Regions from separate parts of the Vibrio ziniensis genome, predicted to be linked through region 2. Evidence: riboswitches for the same ligand, from Rfam matches in the RefSeq annotation. Region 2 holds a riboswitch; the other holds the start of a gene.
What was found. A riboswitch is a leader RNA that binds a small molecule or an ion and turns the genes downstream of it on or off. The one in region 2 is predicted to bind cyclic di-GMP.
Positions count from the first base shown of each region.

Region 1: linked by a shared signal. The riboswitch ahead of G5S32_RS08875 (TfoX/Sxy family DNA transformation protein) and the one ahead of G5S32_RS16325 (S8 family serine peptidase) in region 2 are both predicted to bind cyclic di-GMP.

Region 1 is NZ_CP049331.1:1,938,712-1,946,872, forward strand. Features, by position in the region: gene mukE (chromosome partition protein MukE) at 1-13, opposite strand, end outside; gene mukF (chromosome partition protein MukF) at 1-1,331, opposite strand, end outside; gene cmoM (tRNA uridine 5-oxyacetic acid(34) methyltransferase CmoM) at 1,343-2,125, opposite strand; gene elyC (envelope biogenesis factor ElyC) at 2,215-3,033, shown strand; gene torD (molecular chaperone TorD) at 3,192-3,839, shown strand; gene purR (HTH-type transcriptional repressor PurR) at 4,120-5,127, shown strand; cyclic di-GMP riboswitch class I at 5,299-5,397, shown strand; gene G5S32_RS08875 (TfoX/Sxy family DNA transformation protein) at 5,511-6,098, shown strand; gene G5S32_RS08880 (TVP38/TMEM64 family protein) at 6,427-7,110, shown strand; gene G5S32_RS08885 (alpha/beta fold hydrolase) at 7,431-8,161, opposite strand, start outside.
Region 2 is NZ_CP049332.1:281,605-289,765, forward strand. Features, by position in the region: gene G5S32_RS16305 (ABC transporter permease) at 1-587, shown strand, start outside; gene G5S32_RS16310 (ATP-binding cassette domain-containing protein) at 553-1,203, shown strand; gene G5S32_RS16315 (CDP-alcohol phosphatidyltransferase family protein) at 1,193-1,804, shown strand; gene G5S32_RS16320 (PEP-CTERM sorting domain-containing protein) at 2,480-3,256, opposite strand; gene G5S32_RS16325 (S8 family serine peptidase) at 3,769-5,583, opposite strand; cyclic di-GMP riboswitch class I at 5,729-5,813, opposite strand; gene G5S32_RS16330 (ligand-binding sensor domain-containing protein) at 6,599-7,843, opposite strand; gene G5S32_RS16335 (rhodanese-like domain-containing protein) at 8,053-8,161, shown strand, end outside.

The sequences.
Region 1 (8,161 bases), on a different replicon from region 2:
CTGTCGATGACATTTGCTTGTACCTTTGCACCAAAGTCGTTGATTGCTTGCCAGTCTGGCTGAATCGCTTGGTAGTCCGACTCTGAGTAGCCGAGTCGAACTGCTTGATCAACAACAATTCGTGCTAAATCAAAATGATGTGTTTTTGGATGGGTAGCGAGGTAGTCACGTAATACCGCACCCAAATCTATCGCTTGTCCTTGGTCTTTATGCACTTGCAGCATAGCGCCGATTGTTTCAGCAAGCTCATCGTTTACTTGCTGGAATTCTTCGTATTCAACTTCATCAGGAACACTACCAGTAACTTCCTCGTCACGTAGCACTAATGCTTCATCACGCAGATCCATAAGGCGGTCTGCATCGGCATAAGTTAAATACCAAGGTTGTTCAAAGTAGTCGTTAAAGGATTGACGCAGGCGTTGGCTAAACGCGCGATTTTGGTCCATATCGATAGCCGTACGAATAAACTTATGTACGTGACGGTCATAACCGATCCACAAATCAATCGCCTGCTGCCCCCAACTCGTTATGCGATCAAGTTTCATCTGCAAGCCAAATAATGTTTCTTCAATGAACTCAAGTTCAGGATTGCCATACACGCTTTCCTGTATATCTAAAATTTGAGTTTGAAGTTCATCGCCTGCAGTTTGTAACGTATCTTGCAACTCACTTAATGTGGTGGAGGTTTCAGAAAGCAACGCTTCACAGTTATGAATGGCTTCACGCCAATCTTTATTCAGGAGTTCGGCGATTTGCTGTTTTACGGATTGTTGTTGTTCATCCATGACGCGTTGGTTTAAATCAATGCGGTCAAAGATTTCACCTACAGAGTATTTCAGCACACCGAATACATTCTTTTTCCAGTGCCCAACTGAACCACCTCGTTCTGCAGATTCAACCGCCTTCGCCATTTCATCAGCCAACATTGAAAGCTGAATAGAAAGCTTTAACTTAGAAAACTCTCGATGACGAACGTAGTAATCAGTAATGCCAATCGCCAACGGCGATAGGCGATATATGCTAGCCCCATCAGTCAGTTCGCTGGTAAAGCGGCTGATCAGACGTTGTTTAACTAATTCATTAATGGCGTTGTTAGCGCGAAAAGCCGACGCTTCACCTGTATCTTCAAACATTCGAGTGACTATAATGAACGCATCGTGCAACTCACCTTCACCGAGTTCTTCATCAAATCTGTCATTACTTAGCACTGCAATTGCGATTAAAAACGCGAGTCGCTCAGTCGTTAGATTTAATGAGAAATCATGCTGCTTTACCCAGCTAACCAATTCATCAATAGGTTGCTCAACAGCGTTCTGAGTTAACTCACCCATTGTTATTCCTGTTATTGTTTTTTCTTAGCCCATACGTGTATGTATCGGCCTAATGAGAGGTATGGCTCCTGACGACAAAATTTTCGTTCTAAAGCCAATACATCATCGTATTGGTATTCGCCCATATTTTTCACATTGCCAATGTAATCACTAAAACAGCGAATACCAGATTTACCTTGTATCTCAAACCCTGAATCCTCTATCCACTGATACACTTCCGTAGGAAGCAATCCAGTTTGAGGCTGAAGTTTGAAGCGTTTTCTATGCGGCATTCCCTCTAATACATGAGGAATATTGCCACATACTGCATTTTTATATACAAGCCCGTGGTAGTTGTAAAACATGATAGATGCCATGCCACCCGGTCTCACTTGAGCTAACAAGTTTTCTAAAGCGGGTTTTGGCTCAGCCAACCACTCCATCACAGCGTGAAACATCACCACGTCAACTGGCTCAGTTAAATGCTCCTGTATATTTTGCACAGGAGAATGGACCAACTGATATTGATCAAGCAAGCCATTATTGGCAATATCCTGCTTAGCAAGATTGAGCATTTCAGAAGAAAGATCACACAAGGTCACACGATGTCCGAGCTTAGCGAGCTTCTGTGACATCTGCGCTAGTCCCCCGCCAGCATCTAGAATGTGCAACGGAGTTTCTGATTGGTCAAAACTTGCCAACAACTGCGTCAGGTCTTCCCACACAATTACTTGACGGATTTCTCCTTTATCGGAGCCATAGATATTTTTTACAAATTTGTGGGCAATATCGTCGAAATTACGATCTTCTGTCACAGCGGCTTGGGTTATCATAGCGAATTCGTGCTGCTATTTTGTCATAGGAATAGCAGGAATAAAGAGGGTTTCACCCTTTTTATTGTCAAGTGCTGTTTTTTCGGACTATTTTGTTTATGTTTGAGCTGAAAAAAATTGTTTCATCCTTTTTAATGCCCTTACCAGCACTGCTGATTGTGGGATTTATTGGCTTAATGCTGATTATGTTTACTGCCAAACGTAAAACTGGCAGCCTCATCGTTCTGTTTTCTCTAACCAGTCTTTTTCTTATTTCGTTTCAACCCATATCAACAAGTTTGTTGATGCCTTTAGAGCGCCAATACCCCGCGTTTCTTCCTGTCGAAAGAAACATTGATTACGTGATGGTTTTAGGTAATGGACATGTTGTCGATGGCTATATACCACCAACTTCTGAACTATCACGAGCAGCATTAATGCGTTTAACGGAAGGAATACGTATTGCTAGGATGTACCCAGGATCCAAATTGATTCTTTCAGGTTATGCTGGTGGCAGCGAGTTTAGTCATGCTCGTATGTTAGCACGAGTCGCATTAGCACTCGGTGTAGCAAAGTCTGACATCGTGTTGTTAGAAACAGCAAAAGATACTTGGGAAGAGGCAAGACAAGCTGCTGCATTCGTACAAAGCAAAAAGTTGGTACTAGTGACTTCCGCCAGCCATATGGAAAGAGCAATTAAAGAATTTAATTCCGCAGGATTAAACCCGATTCCAGCGCCAACCAACTTTTTAGCTCAAGCTAACATTACTCAACCCTGGGATAAATACACGCCTCAAGCACGCTATTTGGAGCAAACCGAGCGCTTTTGGTACGAGAGCCTTGGTCAGCTTTGGCAAAAGATGCGCGATTATGTTGCTGGCTCTGATGGCAAACTAACACAAGATAAGTAGCTCCTTGCAAAGATGATATGAAGACCCGCTTTATGCGGGTCTTTTTTCGCCAACCTTCGCTCAACAAAGGTCTTCGATCTGCATACTTTAGTTCGCAAATTTCGTACAGAGCGTAATTATTGCTTAGACTTAGATAAAGAAAAGTACGGAGCTAAGTAATGAAAGAAATTAAAGCCTTTAACGAAAAACGAGCTGAAATCTATTGGTGGCTTTCAGGTTTGTTTGCTTGCGAACTCAGTTCACAAGACTTGTCACATTACTCATCCCCCGAAATTTACAATTTTCTCGCAGGACTTAGTGAAAACGACCATTTAGCAGTCTCCACTCACAAACTATGCGCAACTCTCAAGCAACTTCTCAAACATGAAGATGCACAAGTGCAAATTGCTAATAGCTTCTATAACCTATTTCTAAAATGTGATGGGAATTCGGCTCTCCCGTACGCATCTCTTTATATTGATAAATCAAAAATGAATAATAAAACTCCAGCACAAGCAATTGCTGAGTTAATGGAGCAAAATGGCGTACATGTTCAAGAGCAGACAAATGAATCATATGATCATCTCGCTATCGAATTAGACTTTCTCGGACACCTCATTATTCGCTCTAACGAACTTGAGAAAGAAGCCCGTATGGAACAGGCCCTAAAGTTCCAAGCGGACTATATTCGTCATCATCTATTGAACTGGATACCTGATTTTTCTTTTGATTGTGCGAGCAAGGATAAATTGGGATTTTATTCATCAATTTCAGTATTATTGGTCGCTTTTTTAGAGCTTGATTTAAACTATCTTACAGGCAATTGAAACTCATCGTTGGTTCAACAAAGGGCATGAATTGTGACTACAGTTAAGTTTGCGCTATTGATTTGTCGTTGCTAGCTAACCATTTGCGGTTTAAACTCAATACCATAAAAGATGAATCATTATTTAAAACTCAAACCGCTATATCGAAGCGGTTTTTGTGTTTTAACGACTTTAGGCTAGAAGCTTTATAAACTTCGCCGCTGCTGAATCCGGCCAGTAATGTGGGTTGTTTACCTAATAAAAAATTTAGCGAAATCAGCAGTCAAAACAGGACAAATATATGGCTACGATTAAAGATGTTGCTCGCTTAGCTGGCGTATCAACCACAACCGTATCACACGTAATTAATAAAACTCGCTTTGTTGCTGAAGCAACTCAAGAAAAAGTTCTCGAAGCAGTAAAAGAGCTAAACTACGCACCAAGTGCCGTAGCACGTAGCTTGAAATGCAATACTACCCGCACCATTGGTATGTTAGTTACTCAATCAACCAATCTATTCTTTTCTGAAGTCATCGACGGTGTAGAAAGCTACTGTTACCGTCAGGGTTACACACTGATTCTGTGTAACACAGGTGGCATCTACGAGAAACAAAGAGATTACATCCGAATGCTGGCTGAGAAGCGAGTGGATGGCATTTTAGTCATGTGCTCCGACCTAACACAAGAACTGTCAGAGATGCTTGAAAGTCATTCGGACATTCCAAAAGTCATCATGGATTGGGGTCCAGAAGCTTCTACTGCTGACAAAATCATTGATAACTCTGAATTAGGGGGCTATTTAGCGACTAAATACCTTATCGACAGAGGTCATAAAGACATTGCTTGCTTAAGTGGACACTTACATAAACTCGCTTGTCAGGAACGAATTGCGGGGTTCCGTCGCGCTATGGCAGAGGCGAACTTGACAGTGAATGATAACTGGATTCTTGAAGGCAACTTCGAGTGTGATACAGCAGTACTAGCTGCAGATAAAATTATCGCAATGGATAAAATGCCGACCGCTGTGTTCTGTTTCAACGATACAATGGCACTAGGGTTAATGTCACGTTTACAACAAAAAGGTGTTCGTGTACCCGATGACATTTCGGTAATCGGATACGATAACATTGAACTTGCAGAGTACTTCTCTCCGCCCCTAACCACGATTCATCAACCAAAACGTCGTGTGGGCAAAAACGCATTTGAGATTTTGTTAGAACGAATCAAAGATAAAGAGCATGAACGTCGAATCTTCGAAATGCATCCAGAAATTGTAGAGCGTGATACAGTAAAAGACCTTACAAAATAATTAGTTACTCTATTTAAGTACCGTTCAATAAGAGCCAGTGAAATTCATCTCACAAATATTAAAACAGTAATAAGCTCGCAAACCCAATATTCAAACTTTGATCAACGTCACATTTAGTTCACATAAATGTGATGCTTATTCAAAGTTTTGTTTATTATTTTGAAAGTAATGTCACGCACAGGGCAAACCATCTGAAAGGGTGGGACGCAAAGCCTCCGGCCTAAACCAATCCATGTTAGTTCATAATTGGTAGGTAGCGGGGTTGCCGATGGCAAAAAGGTATACATGAGTTGACGCTTGATTGACATGCTCAATGTATTCTTTTGCTATTCTCTCGGACCTGAATTTGGTGGCGTATTTATTAATACACCGAGACTAACAGCATGGATAAACCAGTACTAAAAGACTCAATGCGACTTTTTGAGCAACTAGGAAGCGTAAAATCGCGTTCTATGTTCGGAGGGTTTGGCATTTTCATCGATGACACGATGTTTGCTCTGGTCGTTAATGACCGACTACACATTCGTGCGGATGATCACTCCTCAAAGAATTTCCAACAACAAGGCTATGAACCTTACGTTTATAAAAAACGTGGTTTTCCTGTTGTGACTAAATACTTTGCCTTACCTGAAAATGTGTGGGATACCCCGCATCTAATTATTGAAAAAGCAAAGCAAGCCTTAGATGTCGCGAAACAAGAACGCGAGACTCAAGCTAAAGCGAAACCAGACCGACTTAAAGATCTTCCTAATATGCGTCTTGCTACAGAACGTATGCTCAAAAAAGCAGGAATCGATTCTGTTGACATGCTGCAACAGAAAGGCGCAGTGGCTGCGTTTAGAGCCGTGCAAGAGACTCATGCCACAACTGTTGGTATTGAGCTTTTATGGGCTTTAGAAGGTGCAATTGAAGGTAAGCATTGGTCTGTCATTCCCCAGTCTCGCCGCGATGAATTAATGCAGAAACTCTAGTTTCTATATTCGACTTAAAGATACAAAGCACTCTTCATAGGGTGCTTTTTTATGAATAATCAAAACCAAAATGAAATTTAAAGTCGGCTCTGCCTTTCCTATTCTCTATACATGATACCATTCTGGATAATTTCCTGATCAGTGAATAGGCGTCGATAAGCAAACCCTCCGAGCCATGGATGGATCGGAGGAGCTTCAGGGACGAATGAATGCGCGTTTGCGTTTGACGCCTATTCGCTGTTCTACCGATGCTCAGTCTGATCATATTTTTATCTAGGATGGTATGAGGAGCAAGTGATGGTTTTATCCAACTATTTTGGAGTTAACGATGAGTCATAAACTGATACTAGGGTTGATTTTAATTACCCTCATCGTTGTTATGGGTACTGAGTTTAGCCAATATCTCACTCTGGAATATGCGAAAACTCAACAAGCAGCCCTCTCTCAATACATAGACCAGAACCTCGTTTTTTCAGCTATTGCTTACTTTATCGCATATATTGTGATTACCGCTTTATCCATTCCCGGAGCTGCCGTTGTTACTCTTCTCGGAGCGGCTTTATTTGGCTTTTGGTTTAGTCTTATCTTAGTGTCTTTTGCTAGTACAATTGGTGCGACCCTCGCTTTTCTTAGCAGCCGATATTTGCTTCGCAATTGGATACAACACCGTTTTAGTGACAATCTTTCTGCCATCAATAAAGGTGTAGCGCAAGATGGTGCATTTTATCTGTTTACACTAAGATTGATTCCAGTGTTTCCATTCTTTCTTATCAACCTACTTATGGGCTTAACACCGATTTCAACGACTCGTTATTACCTAGTTAGTCAGTTGGGGATGCTCCCAGGAACGGCTGTTTATCTCAATGCAGGCACTCAACTTGCTGATATAGACACTCTGTCAGGAATACTATCTCCAAGCGTTCTACTTTCTTTTGCGTTATTGGGCATATTTCCGTTTTTGGCAAAACAAGTACTGACTAAACTTAAAAAGAGAACAATCACCGACGAGTAATATGAAAATATTCATTGCTCAACATCCAACTGAAGCACATATTGTGTGCGGGCTGTTGCGACAACAAAATATTCCCTGTGAAGTTCGAGGTGAAACGCTTTTCAGTGTCCGCGGGGAAATCCCTTTTGATGAAGCCTCTTCACCTTATGTATGGCTTTTGAATCTGAGTTTGCTCGAACAGTCCGAACAGGTTATAAGTGACTACTTACAACCAGCATTCCCAAATCAGCCAGATTGGGTCTGTAAGCATTGCGGAGAGAATAACGAACCGCAATTCGGATTGTGCTGGAATTGCGGCTATGAGAGCATCTAGAAGGCTTTTAAGCGTTAATGGTTAACTGCTTGTGGATGAAATCGATGGAAACTCGGTTAAATACTTCAGGCTGTTCAATATTGCACACGTGCCCACAGTCCGGTATTTCCCATAGTTCACTTTTCTCGTGCAATGCCACCATATCTTTAACAGGCTGGATAAACATATAGTCACGCTCGCCCATCAAATACAGGGTGGGTATCGGTAACTCTTTATCGCGAAAATAACGCATCATTGGATTAATCTCTGCAGTAAGAGTAAACCAACGTTTGAATTCTTTCTGGCAAAGCTTCTTCGCTTCTCGGACAAACAAGTTTCGAGATTGCTTTTGACTTCTTTGCGGCATAACGATATAGGCAAATAAACGGTAGAGCCACATATATGGTACAAAATTCTTACTTATATGCCCCAATTTAACCAAGATTTGCGAGCGGGTATTTAAACGGGTGACCGCACCACCCAACACCATAGAACTCACGCGTTCTGTTGCCAACTCTGCAAGGTTACGTACGATGATCGTCCCAAGAGACATTCCGACAAAATGCGCAGATTGAATCTTTAAGTGATCGAGAACTCGTAATACATCTAACGTAACAGACTTAAACGTATATTTGTTACTGATCAGATCTTTGATGAGCTGAGGGGATTTTCCGTGACCACGCAGATCAACAAACAACAAATTAAAATGCTGCTTATACGCTTTAATTTGCTTAAACCAAATGGACGAACTGCCTCCTG
Region 2 (8,161 bases):
ACGAATATCGCTTACGTTATCGTATCCAAATACCAAGCTATGTCATCGCCATTCCGATGTTGATACCGCAATTGTCGATCCTGTTTGGCATTCAGATTGCGACGCTTTATATCAACAGCGAGCTATATCTATTTTGGGTCTGCTGGGCGCATGTATTCTTTGCCTTTCCTTATGTTTATTTGTCACTCGATGGGCCGTGGCGCAGTTTTGATAATGGCTTAACGCGAGTAGCATTGAGCCTTGGAAAGTCACCGATTAAAGTCTGGTTTGGCATCAAACTTCCTTTGTTGATGCCTGCCGTCTTTTTCGCGTGGGCTGTGGGAGTAAGTGTAAGTCTGGCTCAATACTTACCAACGCTTATACTTGGTGCAGGACGAATCAGCACCGTTACAACGGAAGCCGTTGCGCTTTCTAGTGGTCTTGACCGCCGAGTCTCGGCCATTTATGCCATCTGCCAAGCACTATTGCCTTTGTTGTTCTTCTCGCTTTCCATATTGCTTAGCCGCACACACGGCAAGTACCGTAGGTTCTCTATTAAAGGTTTATTGACCCATGAGTCTTTGTCTCGAAAACCTCGCCATCCGTAAAAAGGGGGGTGAAGCGTTGTTTACTGCATTTAGCCTTAATGTTGAGAAAGGCGAGATTGTTACATTAATGGGACCGAGTGGCTGTGGTAAATCAACGCTGCTAGATGCCATTGCTGGTCACCTGTCTCAAGAGTTTGAATATTCGGGGAACATCAAACTTGATGACTCTATTTTGAACCAACAACCCGCGCATAAACGTCAGGTCGGGATACTGTTTCAAGACGACCTACTGTTTCCCCATTTAACTGTTTGGGAGAATCTCGCCTTTGCGCTGCCTGATGCTATCAAAGGTGTTGAACGCAAAGAACAAGCCATGAGCGCTTTAAAACAGATAGCACTGACTTCGATTGCCGAGTCATTTCCGGATCAGATATCCGGCGGTCAGCGGGCTCGTATTGCGCTTACTCGTATGTTGCTAGCGAAACCCAAGGTAGCACTGCTGGATGAGCCCTACAGTAAATTGGATAAAGATCTACGTCAGCAATTTAGAAATCAGGTAGAAGAACAACTTAGAGAAGCCAACATACCTGCGTTGATGGTGACTCATGATGAAGAAGATATACCTTTAGGTAGCCGCTGCATCACTTGGCCATGGGAGGGTAACAATGCTCGATAGATTCAGTATTAAAGCCATTCGTTGGCCTCTTGATCAAAGCGCAAAGATTTTGGACGCCATAGGTATCACAGCTAACCAAACCACTCTGTTTGGATTCGCACTTGGATTTCTCGCGCTACCGGCATTGGCTTTAGAGCAGTACTACTTAGCTCTGGTGCTGATCTGTCTAAACCGAATTTGTGATGGCTTAGATGGTGCCTTAGCACGAATTCAGGGAATGACTGATGCCGGAGGCTTCCTCGATATCTGCCTCGACTTTCTCTTCTATTCGTTGATTCCATTTGGCTTTGTGCTTGCCAACCCAGAACAAAATGCCATTGCCGGCGCTTTTTTGATTTTCTCTTTTGTCGGAACTGGCTCTAGCTTTTTAGCCTTCGCAGTGATGGCCAGTAAACGAGGCATTGATAACCCTGTTTATAAAAACAAGTCGCTGTACTATATGAGCGGGCTAACTGAGGGAACAGAAACTATTTTCTGCTTTATCGCCTTTTGTCTGCTACCTGAACACTTTGCCATCATCGCTTACGCATTTGGTGTCGCATGTTGGTTCACCACGTTTACGCGAGTTTATTTTGGCTTTCATACATTGCATAAAAAATAATCAGTCATTCGAAATACTTACCGAACACATACACCATCAATGCAACAATAAAATACAAAATCAATATTATTCAACGAAATACGATTTACAAAACAAATGTAATTACACCAATAATGGGACCAATATCACAGAATGTGCGCATAATTTCATTAACATGGCGCCGCTAACAGTAAGCCTAAGTTATGCAACCTCAACTAGTACACAATAAATTTATAAAAACAGTCGGTAACCCATTCATTATGCAGAGTTATAAAAGCTGCCCTTCTTGCGGTAAAGTTACAGTATTAAATAGGATTCAACGTTCGTTCTTAGAAAAGCAACTCAAACGAAATTACTATAAATTGCAGTGTACAAATTGTTCTGCTCAAGTCTTTTCTCATATAGCAAGTGGCAAAATGAAGATTCACAAAAAGGGAATTGTAATAGGTTAATATCTATAACCCTTAGCACTAGAGTCATTTGACTCACTAATAGAAACAATAAACAGAGCCTTAGTATACACAAGGCCGTGATTATTAATGCGGTAAAAATGACAGTAGCGACTTTAGTTGAAGAGTCGCTACTGTGTATTGGATCTATTAGATTGTTTAAACTTCAGAATCATTCAAACCTAGCCAGCGTCTATAAACACTTCTCAAGCCACCCAGCAATACTGATGAACGATAATGAATTACGTTAGTTATGCCCGAGAGATAGGGTGCCTTTTGTTTTTCGTCTGCCAGACAATCTTATAAAAATTAGACCTGTTGCCATTAATAATAAGATGTTGGGCTCGGGAATTTCGATAATCTGCTCTGAAGGTGGCACAATAACTGCATCCTTACTGTCATAGAAAACAATATGAGACAAATCTCTCGAGTCTGGAGTTTCCCACATTCCTGAATCCATGAAGTCTGCAGCGTTAAGACAGTCTAATGAGATCCCTTCCATGCCAACATAATTTGCGCTGTCACATGAACCTATATTGTCCACCCAGAATAGATTGAACCCATTACCAGCTTTAGCCGACCAGTACCTGATCGCAGGATCATCATCACCACGAATGTACACCCAAGTATCTAAATCACCATCTAGATTACTATCACTAAAAGTCCATTCTGTACCATCAACAGAACTAAACTGATTACTAACACTAATTGTCGGATCCGATAAACTTCCATCAAACTTAGCAATTACGGGAGAGATAAGAACAAGATCATTTCCCGTGCCGTAAAAAATCTGGCATGCATCAAAACCATTAGTACCATTATAAGTTGTGCCTTCGTATGTACCGCTATAATCATTGAAGTAACCAGCACAATCATTGCCACTAACGTAAGCGGTTATTAATGTAGCAAAAGCAGAGTGGCTACCGAGAAGCAGCACATTGATTAACACTAGAGGAAATAGAGCTACAAAACGCATAAACGCTACTTTAACTAACCGAACACTAGAAAAAAAATTCGTTTTCATAATCTTTGTCCTTTCAAAAGATCAGAATATCTGCCGCATTACATGCAGTTGTTGTGCCAAATGCTAATGCATCATTTTCCACATGCAGATCATGACGTTAGTAAGTGCCACAACTCACACCCTCGGAAGTTGTAAATTTATCCGACATAATCACCCACTACTCCATCGTTAGCTAATCTCTTTTTGCCCCTAGAAAAGCATTCAAAGTCATCAGGATTGTGAATCAATAAATGTAAATTGCTAATAAAAACAAATATATATTAGATTATTTAACATGTGATTTTTTTGAATTTTTCCGCCTATTCCCATTAGATTACAACTGTAAAAAAAATAGACAGATTGGGTGAAGATTTTGCGACACGAGCAGTTAAAAAGTTAACTCTGAGTTTTGGTTGCATAAAGTAAAAGGCCTAGCTATTAAGCTAGGCCTTTGAGTTAAATTTCATACAGGATCCGTTATCGGAAAGCCCACTGAGTGCTGGATAGTCTCCGGGTAGATTATATACCTACGCTTACTTGCTTACCTGCACACTCGTTTGCGAAATATTACCAGCTACATCTTCCGCTATAGCCATAATGATATGGCTACCGTTACTCACTTTACGGGTATTCCAGCGGTAATTAGAAGTTGCAGCATCAGTCGAAAGTACCAATTCTCCATCAATGTACAACTTCACCATTGCAATACCAGAGTCATCGTTAGCATTTATATCGATCGATACTACTTTACTTATAGTACTACCATTAGCTGGATTCAAAATTGACACACTCGGAGCTACTACATCAACGACTTCTACTTCAGCTTGGTTATCGACAACAACTATTTGAGTATCAGAGATACCTTCATTATCAGCAGCATCATAAGCATAAGCCGTCAGTGTTACTTCACCGTTATCAGCCTGAGTCGAATCCCAGCTAAACTGATATGGTGCAGAAATATCGGTTGCGACCAATACACCGTTTGCATATAGAGACACTGAGCTCACCCCTTGATCATCGCTTGCTGAAACATCTACGTTCACCAAACCTGCAATCTGCGCATTTTGTTCAGGAGTTACGATAACTACCTCAGGAGCTTGGGTATCGACACTCTGAGTATCTGTATCCAATGCCAGAGTCACAGCAGCAAATGCATTGACTCGCCCATGACCGTAAGATGTATCCCATCCTGGAGTTCCAAGATCATCAGCAGACTGCTCAAGTACAAGTTCAACCTCATCCGGCGAAAGGTTTGGATTTGCAGCCATAACGAGCGCAGCGACACCAGCAACAACCGGACTGGAAAATGATGTACCGCTGGCTGCTCCATATCCGCCACCATTAGTAGTAGTCCAAATACTCAAACCTGGGGCGGAAATATCAACCATATCTCCGTAGTTAGACCAACTATTTTTAGCATCAGCCTTGTCTGTTGCCGAAACAGTAACTAACGCTGTCTGTTCGCTGTAGCCTGGATCAGTTCCACTGTTACCAGCAGCAACAATAACGAGCCCACCCTTGTTTTTCATATATTGAGCTGCAGAAATAACACTGCTACTTCCATTCATATAATCGAAGCTAATGTTTGCAACTCTAGCCCCATTATCCGCAGCCCAAACTATCCCTTCTGTTATATCACTAGTATAAGCTGCGCCATCAGTACGGTTAGTAACTCGTACAGGCATTAGAGAAACATTCCATGCAACAGATGTGACGCCAAGTCCATTGTTACTTGCTGCACCAATGGTCCCTGCAACCTTTGTCCCATGGCCAAAAATATCGCTGCTATCAGTATTATTGCTAGCTGTGTTCCAACCCGAAACTAATTGAGAGCTGAGATCTGGGTGATCAGGATCAACCCCACTGTCCAATACAGCGACCACAACCCCACTTCCATCTGTGATATCCCATGAATCCGGAGCTTGGATCTTAGGCAGGTGCCAGCCAGAACTATAATATGTGTCATTAGCTACCATTTCTGGGGAGTGCAGCTGATCTTTTTCTGCAAAAGCAATGTTAGGATTTTTCGCAAGTGCACGCGCTACTGCTTCCTCTGCCTGCGCCGGGACTTCGACGATATGAATGCCCAATCCCTTGATCACACCCTTAGAATGACCGCCACTGCGTTCAAGAATTTGCTGAAGTTTCTCTTCGCTAAGACCAGCTTTAGGTTGTACCAGTATTCGACCTTCAGCCCAAGTTGTAGCAGCCATAGCGGTACTTGCAGATACACCGCAAACTAGCGCTATTAGTGAGCTGCCAGCAAATCTGAACAATCGTGAATTTAATGAGTGCTTCTGATGAGCTTTATTTACAACTTGATGAGTATTGAAGGTTGAAGTAGTCAATGTCTAATTCCTCTCGCGGATCAATCCTTCTACTGGATTTCTACTTCGCGAGAGGTGCACAGGGTTACCCCAAAGCGCGCTTATTTTTATTTCGCTAAACGTATTTAGAGTTAGCAATAAAAACAAGTCCACGTCATGAGACAGTACTGGCAGCCCCGCTATCATAGGATTAATCCCGTAGACCGGAAACTTTGCGTCACCATCTTTCGATGGTTTTGCCATTTTCAGTATTTTCTTAGATTGTATATCTTAATTAATTTACTGTTTTACTTAGGTTTATAAAACAGCAATATTAAATAATCAACAAAACCAAACCCTTAGCCATCTTATTAAGATATATACTTTCTTAATAAGTTATATGTATAGAATCTCTTTGTATTTATATTGCCATAAATATAAATTTGCGCAATAAGTGACCAATAAATTAATTGCGTCTATCGATGTATGGCTTTGATATCATTAATAGCTTCAATGAATAAATTTAATTTTTATTGAACCAAGATCACACTAACACCAAGAAAAGAGTCTTCAAACCTGAGATTGATACCAACTAATTGAGAGTAAATACTCTAAATAGATAGCTAATCTGAATAACTCGCTATCCTTCAAATGCGTTTATCGCAATTATTTTAAGAGACTTTTGGATAATGCCTAATCTTTATTTTTAATTATCATAATATTAGCTAAAATTTACTGAATCCCTAAGATAAAGTTCGTTAATTAATTCAATAAAAAATAAATTGTCTTTCACTTATAATGATGATCATATGCAACAAAGAATCCTAGTGTTTTAATGTTATTTGAGCCGTCATTAATGACAATATATTCATAAATTTCATCTAGATGTATGCATTACTAAGGCAGTAAGTGAGTGAGATAGGTAATGGCTCTAAGCCCGATTGAATCAAAGTTGCGCTTTTACCAAGCTTTAAAAACATCTGGCATCAGCACTCGTGTGTTTTTAAGTAAAAAATTATCTATGCAAATCAAAATCGTTTAGCGAGCACAATCATCGTTATTTGTACGAATCCTTTTTATTTATTTTTAAAAGAATGGGTTGATAGCTATTTTCAGTTTTATGCCTACCTACAACATACATATCACCATTATTGCTTTTCGTTACACTACCAAAAAGTGACAGCCCCTTTAGATGGTCTACTTCCAGTTTTGTAGTGTAGCTTTTGTCTAAAGTAGTTTCATAAACTATCCACTCATAGTTTTTTCTTTTTCCTATACCAACAAGTAATTCTTCACCATCTATCGTAAATAGTGATGCAATATATGCACTACCATCAGGATGCATCATACCAATATATTTAATCTTCTGTTTTTTATCTTTAAATGGAGAGATTAAATACAGCCCGCCATCAGAGGTAGTAAAATAGATATCACCATTTTTCATGCTAGTGTAACCGACTATCCCATGATGATTATTGATGTTTTCTTCCTGATAACTTGGTAATGGATATTCAGCAACCGTATTCAACTGGGTATCATATTCTTTCAAGCTGACTTTGATAATATCAGAATCAATATCACTTAGGCTTGGCACATAAACATGTCCAACCTCATCGACAATAAAATTTCTGGATACATGCATTTTTACGGAACCCGAAACAACTCGCGCTGTTGTTCCAGTTTTAGTGTCATACTGGTATATGACATGATTCCAATAGCCCAAGGCGTACACATACCTTCCATTGGTATTAACTGCAATTAGAGCCTCTTCAGTAGACATTACATGTTCCCAGCTCTCACTATCTGGCAATTTTCGCCAAAGGTGCCCGCCCCACACTGGATTTATATCCTCAGCTTCACCAGATTCATCAAAAGAACTAAAGTACAGGTAGCCATCATTTGCTTGGTAGATTTTGCTGTGAAGCTTGTTTTGTCGAGTACCTTCTCGATAAACATTGTTCTTTTTTAGCTCTCGGACCGTTTCACCTTGCGGTGATACCTGCTTTGTAACTGGGTTATATTGATATAAGAAAGAAGAACCATACACACCACCATGTGACGATACACCAAAGTAAATATTTCCAGCGTCGTCTCTACCACTGGCCCCCCATATTGCATCTAGGTTACCGCTTTTTTGCAGCTCAATTATTTCAACAGTTGGCGCGGCTAGTATATCTTTAGGCAGTGATGTAAATACTGTTCCCACCCTATTTTCAAAATTTCTTGTTGGTAGTTCAATTTCTTCGTTATTCTGGCCACAAGCAGTTAGCAACAGTACTACGACAAAAAGAATCCACCTCATAAATTATCCTTTTAAACTCAGCACCAGTCAGTTGTCACATCAGTATAGCTCGGATAATAGTCATTACCTTTAGCTAGGTAATATAGTACTTTGAGCTTTGTTTAATATATGAAATCAGATTTAACACTTTATGCTCAGCCAATGATAACTAGCAATAAACATTAGACATTGCTAATATTTGTATCGTTCGATAATAAAACCTTACTACTATGAATGAACAACTACTCATCTTACTGATAATTATCGCCATTTTTATCCTATTTAAGAGCTACAGTTCAAGGAGTGCCATATCAGCTCTATCTAAACTTAATATTGATA